Regions from separate parts of the Ralstonia sp. PBBBR1 genome, predicted to be linked through region 2. Evidence: predicted binding sites of a transcription regulator. Region 2 holds the regulator's gene; each other region holds the start of a gene.
The links. Region 2 encodes FNR, which switches genes on or off when oxygen is low (the NO sensors DNR and NnrR bind a similar motif). Its sites were predicted from a motif close to TTGATNNNNATCAA; they were not measured.
Positions count from the first base shown of each region.

Region 1: CFE42_RS10360 (DUF2249 domain-containing protein) is a predicted target of FNR. The motif match lies at 1,173-1,186, and genes of this name have one in related genera.
Region 3: CFE42_RS20010 (universal stress protein) is a predicted target of FNR. The motif match lies at 1,164-1,177, and genes of this name have one in related genera.

Region 1 covers NZ_NKIL01000005.1:360,899-363,164, forward strand. Annotated here, with positions in the region: gene nirK (copper-containing nitrite reductase) at 1-993, opposite strand, end outside; gene CFE42_RS10360 (DUF2249 domain-containing protein) at 1,267-1,557, shown strand; gene CFE42_RS10365 (nitric-oxide reductase large subunit) at 1,590-2,266, shown strand, end outside.
Region 2 covers NZ_NKIL01000002.1:469,213-471,478, reverse strand. Annotated here, with positions in the region: gene ccoG (cytochrome c oxidase accessory protein CcoG) at 1-134, shown strand, start outside; gene CFE42_RS02255 (FixH family protein) at 161-388, shown strand; gene CFE42_RS02250 (hypothetical protein) at 385-639, shown strand; gene fnr (fumarate/nitrate reduction transcriptional regulator Fnr) at 661-1,389, opposite strand; gene CFE42_RS02240 (sulfite exporter TauE/SafE family protein) at 1,566-2,266, shown strand, end outside.
Region 3 covers NZ_NKIL01000012.1:76,938-79,203, reverse strand. Annotated here, with positions in the region: partial or broken gene CFE42_RS20025 (MgtC/SapB family protein) at 1-188, shown strand, start outside; gene CFE42_RS20020 (DUF2892 domain-containing protein) at 288-470, opposite strand; gene CFE42_RS20015 (CBS domain-containing protein) at 503-970, opposite strand; gene CFE42_RS20010 (universal stress protein) at 1,257-1,757, shown strand; gene CFE42_RS20005 (universal stress protein) at 1,798-2,266, shown strand, end outside.

The DNA of each region.
Region 1 (2,266 bases), on a different contig from region 2:
CAGCGCACCCTTGTTGAAGGCACGGAAGATCGAGTGGTCGACCAGCACATAGCTGCCAGGCACGCGCGCGGTGAACTTCACAACCGCCGCGCCACCCGCCGGGATCAACGTGGTCTGCACGTTCTTCTGCACGTTGGTGCCGCCCTCGTAGCGCACCTGATCGAAGATGGCGCCGATCACGTGGAAGCTGGAGACCAGATTGGGCCCGCCGTTGCCCACGAAGATGCGCACCGTTTCGCCCACCTTGGCGTGCAGCGCCTTGTCACCGGTGAGCGCGCCTTCCGCACCGTTGAACAGCACGTAGCTCGGGCGTTCGTCGATGGCCTTTTCCATGTCGAACGGCTGCAGGCCCTTCTCGCGGTACTTGCCGGCGGTGTAGAAATCGCCCTGCATGACGTAGTACTCGTGATCAACCTTGGGCAGGCCTTCGGGCGGTTCGACCAGGATCAGGCCGTACATGCCGTTGGCGATATGCATGCCCACGGGTGCGGTAGCGCAGTGGTAAACGTAAATGCCCTCGTTCAGCGCCTTGAAGGTGAACTGCGATTCATGGCCCGGGGCGGTAAAGCTCGATGCTGCGCCGCCGCCCGGCCCGGTCACGCCGTGCAGGTCGATGTTGTGCGGCATCTTGCTGCTCGGGTGGTTCTTGAGGTGAAACTCCACCGTGTCGCCCTGCCGCACGCGGATGAAACTGCCAGGAACGGTGCCGCCGAACGTCCAGAAGGTGTAGCTGACCCCTTCGGAGATCTGCATTTCCTTCTCGACCACTTCCAGCTCCACGATGACCTTGGCTGGATAGTTCCGGTGCACCGGCGGCGGCACAAGCGGTGGACTCGTCAGGACGGCGTGGATCGGCTCGCCGCGTGGCGGCCCGAAGTCACCCGGCAACTTGGCGCTGGCGGCGCGGGCCGCAGTGCCCGCAAGCAGTGCGCCCAGCACCACAGAAATCAAGCCCGCGCGCATCAGGCTGCGGACGGTGTGAAGACGGCTCATTTTTTCCCCCATGTATCGGTCTGGTGTCGTCCGCTCCACGTTAGGCCCCGGCGGCCATTAGGGCTTTGATACAGCGCAAACGAAAACCCGCCCCGACCGGCCCATCCACCCCCACCGCGTGGCACGCAAGCCCAGCCGTGGCCTGATTTGCGACATCAAGGCACCCATAAAACAAGCATCTGATATACATCAATAACACCGGGGATTTCACTCACTAATATAGTTGCATCCTTAATGCATCTTTTTGATGCGACACCCACAGAGGGAATCCCCATGACACAGTCCGCCTCCACCATCCAGCTCGACCTCCGCGTGCTGGCGCCGCGCGAGCGCCATCCGCTGATCTTCTCCGCCTTTGGGGAGCTCGGCATCGGGCAGAGCCTGGAGCTGATCAACGATCACGATCCGCGCCCCCTGCAGTCGCAGTTTCAAGTCGAGCGCCCGGGGCAGTTTTCCTGGGACTACCTTGAGCGCGGCCCCGGCACATGGCGCGTTGCCATCACCAAGGTGGCGTCTGCCGCCAGTGCCGGCCACTGCTGCGGTGGTTGCGGTGGTGGCGCCTGAATTTCCGATTGCATCCTGCAAGGAACCTTGTCATGAAAACCAATCAAAGGCTGTGGCGGTGGCTCGGCCTGATCTTCATCCTGTCGTTCGGGGCATTGGGCTATCTGGGCCGGCAGATCTATCTGGCAGCGCCGCCGATTCCGCATGCCGTCGTCACCTCTGTGGGCGAGGTGCTCTTTACCGGTGAGCAGATCCAGCGCGGCCAGGAAGCCTGGCTGGCAGCCGGCGGCCAGCAGCTTGGCACCGTCTGGGGCCACGGCAGCTACGTTGCACCTGACTGGTCTGCCGATTGGCTGCACCGTGAAGCCACAGCGCTGCAAGCCATCCGCGCGCATCAGCAGTTCGATACCGATGCGCCGTTGACGACCGTGCAGCAAGCCGCCGTCGACGCCAGCGTGAAGGAGGAAATGCGCCGCAATACGTACGACGCAAATCACGACATCCTGACCGTGTCGCGTGAGCGCGCAGAGGCCATCCACGGTGTGGCCCAGCACTTCGAGGCCCTGTTCGGCACCGATCCGTCGCTGGCAACGCTGCGCGATCAATACGCCATGGCCACCGGCGTGCTGCCGGAGGCGGCCGATCGTGAAGCCCTGGCGGCGTTCTTCTTCTGGACGTCGTGGGCCGCGGCCGCCGACCGCCCAGGCGAGACCGACATCTCGTATACGAGCAACTGGCCGCATGAACCGCTGGTAGGCAACACAATGAC
Region 2 (2,266 bases):
TGCCAGTGCGCGTACGCCGGCCGGCCGATGATGCCGCCCCCGGCTCGCACAAAATCCGTTTCGTCATCCACGCAGACAGCGGTAGCGCCAGCCTCGTACTGCGCGAACCGTCGAGCTTCATCGTGCCGCGCTGATGCGGCATCCCCAACAGGAGGCAACGATGCACGCAACGCAATCTTCCGCGCAGGCCCGTCCCTGGTGGCGCGAGCCTTGGCCGTGGCTCCTGATGGCTGGGCCGTTTGTTGCCATGATCGGCTGCGGCGTCACCATCTGGCTGGCGATGACGCATCCCGACGCCGTTATTCACGACAACGTCGTGCGCCACGGTTTGGTCGTTGAAAAGACGGCCGTCGCGCCGGCACATGGTATTCACGCGGAGGCCCGATGAAGCGTCGACTGCTGATGTGGATTCTGTGGCCGGCATTTCTGTCGGCCGCGTTGGCTGAACTGGTGGTCTTTGCAGTGGTGGACCCCGCCGACCTGCGTTTCTTCGGCGAACAGATCACCGTGTCGGCCCAGGCGGTCTACACGGTATCGTTCTTTGTGTTCTGGTTGCTGTGCGGATTGTCGAGCGCGCTGACGCTCTACGTGTCCCCGGGCATCGGCAAACTGGAAGCGCATGAACACCCGCTCGTGTGAGCGGGCGCCATGGAAGGAGCCTCAAGCGGCTTGACCGCTCATGACCTGGCGCAGGCCGGCCAGGTCGATTAGTTTGACGTGGCGTTGGCGGATCTGGATGAGACCCGCTTCGGCAAAGCGCGAGAACAGGCGGCTGACGGTTTCGAGCTTGAGGCCCAGATAGCTGCCGAGTTCTTCGCGGCTCATGCGCAGCACAAATTCGGTTGACGAATAACCCCGCTGGGCTGAACGCTTCGAGAGGTTGAGCAGGAACGCTGCCAGACGCTCCTCCGCACGCATGGAACCGAGCGTGAGCAGCATCAGATGATCCTGCGAGATCTCCTTGCTCATGATGCGCAGGAACTGATGCTGCAGCGAAGGCAGCCGACGCGAAAGGTGTTGCAACTCGTCGTAGCGCACCACGCAGACTTCGGTATCTTCGAGCGCGGTGGCATCCGACACATGGCGCATATCGCCAATGCCATCGAGCCCGACGATTTCGCCTGGCAGGTGAAACCCCGTGATCTGGTGCCGGCCGTCTTCGAGCGTCAGATGGGTTTTGAGCGTACCGAAACGAATGCCGTAAACCGCTTCCAGCGGCTCCCCGAGCGAATAGAGCGATTGCCCCTTCTTAATGCGGATGCGCTCGCCGACCAAATCGTCCATCTTGCGCACGTCGTCCGAGTTCATTCCCACCGGCAGGCAGATTTGCCCGAGTACACAGGTGGAGCAACGCGAGGCTTGGTCGGTAAGTGCGATTCGAGTGAGCACGGGCGGGGGCGAGTTTCGGGAAAGTGAAATGAGTAATTCTTGTGGTGCAGCTCAGCTTATTATAACGGCGACCTTCTTGTCCTCGGACATTTCCGATGCGGCAAAACGCGTCAATTACGCTTAGTTCGCAACAGTAAAACAAAAACCTTGGTCCATATCAAAAGAGCGTCAGAAAGATGAGTGCTGCAGCGCTTCTGAGCGTTTTCCTCATCGCATTGCTCGGCGGTGTGCATTGTCTGGCGATGTGCAGCGGGATCGCACTTGCAGCCGAACGTGGAACTGTGGCGGTACGGGTCGTGTCGCGTCGCCGACTATGGTTCGAGCAGGTCGTCATGCATGCCGGCCGGCTGACCACCTACGCGCTGCTTGGCGCAATCATGGGTGCGATGGGCGCGACCTTCTGGCGCCAGCAATGGCTGCCGATTCAACGCGGCTTGTTTGCCTTCGCCAGTGTATTGCTACTCACCTATGGGATTTTGCTGCTCGTGCGCTCCGCCGGAGATGCGTGGCGCAGTGTGTGGCTTGAGCGCTTGCTCGGCCGCGTCGCTGGCCGCCTGTCTCGGGGGGCTGCCACACTGGGCGGCACGCTGCAACGTCAGCCGCCGTTGCTACGCCGCTATATCACGGGTATGGCCTGGGGACTGGTGCCGTGCGGCATGGTCTACGGCGCATTGGCTGTGGCGTTGCTGGCAGGCAACGCTGCCTCCGGGGCTGTGGTCATGCTCGCCTTTGGTGCGGGTACGCTGCCCAACCTGTTGATGATGTCTGGCTTCGCTGGGTGGCTGCGCGGCTTGTCGCGCCGCCGGTGGGTGCGTGGCGCGGCCGGCATCGCCATTGCGGGGTTCGGGATATGGGGGCTGGTGCACGCGATCTGGCT
Region 3 (2,266 bases), on a different contig from region 2:
CAGCTGCCGCGCGCACATGGTTCGGGACAGCGGCGGTGGTGGCTGTCACCGTGTTTGGGGCGTTTGCCGATGTCCATGCCGCGACCGCTTCGATCGCAACGCAGGTTGCCAGCCACACGTTGCAGACGCCGACGGCAGGCGCGCTGGTGATGCTTGCGCTGACAGCCAACACGTTCTCGAAGATTGTCGTGGCCATCAGCGGAGGCCGCGCTTTTGCCGGTAAGGTCACCGCTGGTCTGCTGACCATGCTTCTGTCCAGCTGGGCGGTGTTCTGGCTTGTCGCCTGGTCAATGCCGCCCAATGCCCAGCACCCAATAGAGCGGGCACATGCGGATCAGGCCGGTCACCAGAGGGATCAGCCCCAGCCAGCCAACCCATGCTGGCACCTTGCCAAAAAATGCCAGCAGGATCATGGCGATGCCGATCAGGATGCGGACGGCGCGGTCCGCGGTTCCAACATTGGTAAACATGACAGCGCTCCTGAAGAACGGTGGGTGAACACTTAGAGAATCAAATCGGACGGCGCGTGCTGGCGGGACTGGCCAGCGTTGTCGCGACCGAGAATGCCGGCCAGCAAGGTCCATTCGCCACCCATTGCGCGGATGGTGTCGTCCAGGCTGAGCATGCCCACCAGCCGTTGCTGACGATCGACCACCGCCAGACGGTGCAGGCCGTGGCTCAGCATCGAGCGCAAGGCTTCGCTGATCACGGCGTCATCGTGGATGGTCAGAAGGCCGCGCGTCATGACTTCCGATACGGCGGTCTGGCTGCAGTCGCTGCGGCTGGCAAGGCCATGCACCACCATGTCCCGGTCTGTCACGATGCCCACCACCCGAGAACCCCCAGCGGCGTGTTCCGTGACAAGCAGCGCCCGGGCGCTTTCGTCCCGCATCAGCCGGGCGGCTTGCTGCAGCGTCGCCGTCGCCTGGACGTGAACGATGCGGTGGGAACAAATTTCATCGACCCTCATGCTGAACTCCGATGCGCGTACGTTTTCACTATAAGAACGGGCCGGTGTCAAAGTTTGATCTCGCACAAGGTGCCATGCGCTTTCCATGACTGCACCCCGGGGGCAGCGGATAGCGGACGAGTCTATCGAGCGTTGCGCGCTGGCTCTTGAGGCAGATCAATTGGCATTGCGTGAGGCTGCAGCGAGCCAAACGCTGATGTAAATCAAGGGGTGATCCGCTTGGTGGTCCAACATGGAATTCAGCAGCCCCGATTGGGGCCGACGACGGATTCGATGGAGGCACATCATGTACGACAGGATTCTGGTAGCGGTGGATGGCAGTCCGACGGCAGACCGGGCGCTGGACGAGGCAATCCAGCTTGCACAAAAGCTCGGCTCGGAGTTGGTCATCGCCCACGTGATCGATAACTCGTACCTGATGTACGACGTTGGCTATATCGATGTCGGCGCCTTTACCGAGGCCTTGGTCAAACAAGGCAATCAAATCGTTGCCGACGCGCGTGCCAAGGCCGAAAAGGCAGGTGTGCACGTCCATAGCGTCGTGGTTGACGACCCGATCGGCACTTTCGATATTGGCACTGCCATTGAACAGGCGGCACACAACGTCGGCGCCCAAGCCCTGGTGCTGGGCACGCACGGGCGTCGCGGCTTCCAACGGTTGTTCCTCGGCAGCGTCGCCGAGAGCGTTGTGCGCCGGAGCACACTGCCGGTGCTGCTCGTCCGCGCGGAGCCGACGGAAACGTCGCACGCGCCTACCGAACCGCTAAGCAACGCCGTCATTGCCTAGTCCGGTAGCGCATCTTCTGACACGACTTCGGGATCTGACCATGAGCTACGCCAGTGTGATGGTGCATCTGGACCGCAGCGAACGCGCCATGCACCGCCTTGACCTTGCGGCCCAGTATGCCCAGGCGCACGGCGCCAAACTCGTCGGCATCTATGCGAGCTTTGCGCCAAGCCTCAGCTGGTTCTACATGATGGAGAACGCTGCGCACTATCTGGAGGAAGACCGCATCCGGCGCGACAGCATCCGGGATGCGGTGCACGCGCGCTTTCGCCTGGCGACGGAGAAGCTTGCGGTGGAAACGGAGTGGCGAGCAGTGGAAGGCGACCCCGTGGCTCTCGTACTTCGTGAAGCGCGTGAGACCGATCTTCTCGTCGTCGGGCAACGGAACCACGATGAACCGGATGAATTCATTGCCGGCGACTTTGTGGAGACCCTGATCCTGGAGTCGGGCCGCCCCGTGCTGGTTGTGCCGTATGCGGGCAACTTCACTGCATTGCCGCAACGCGTGC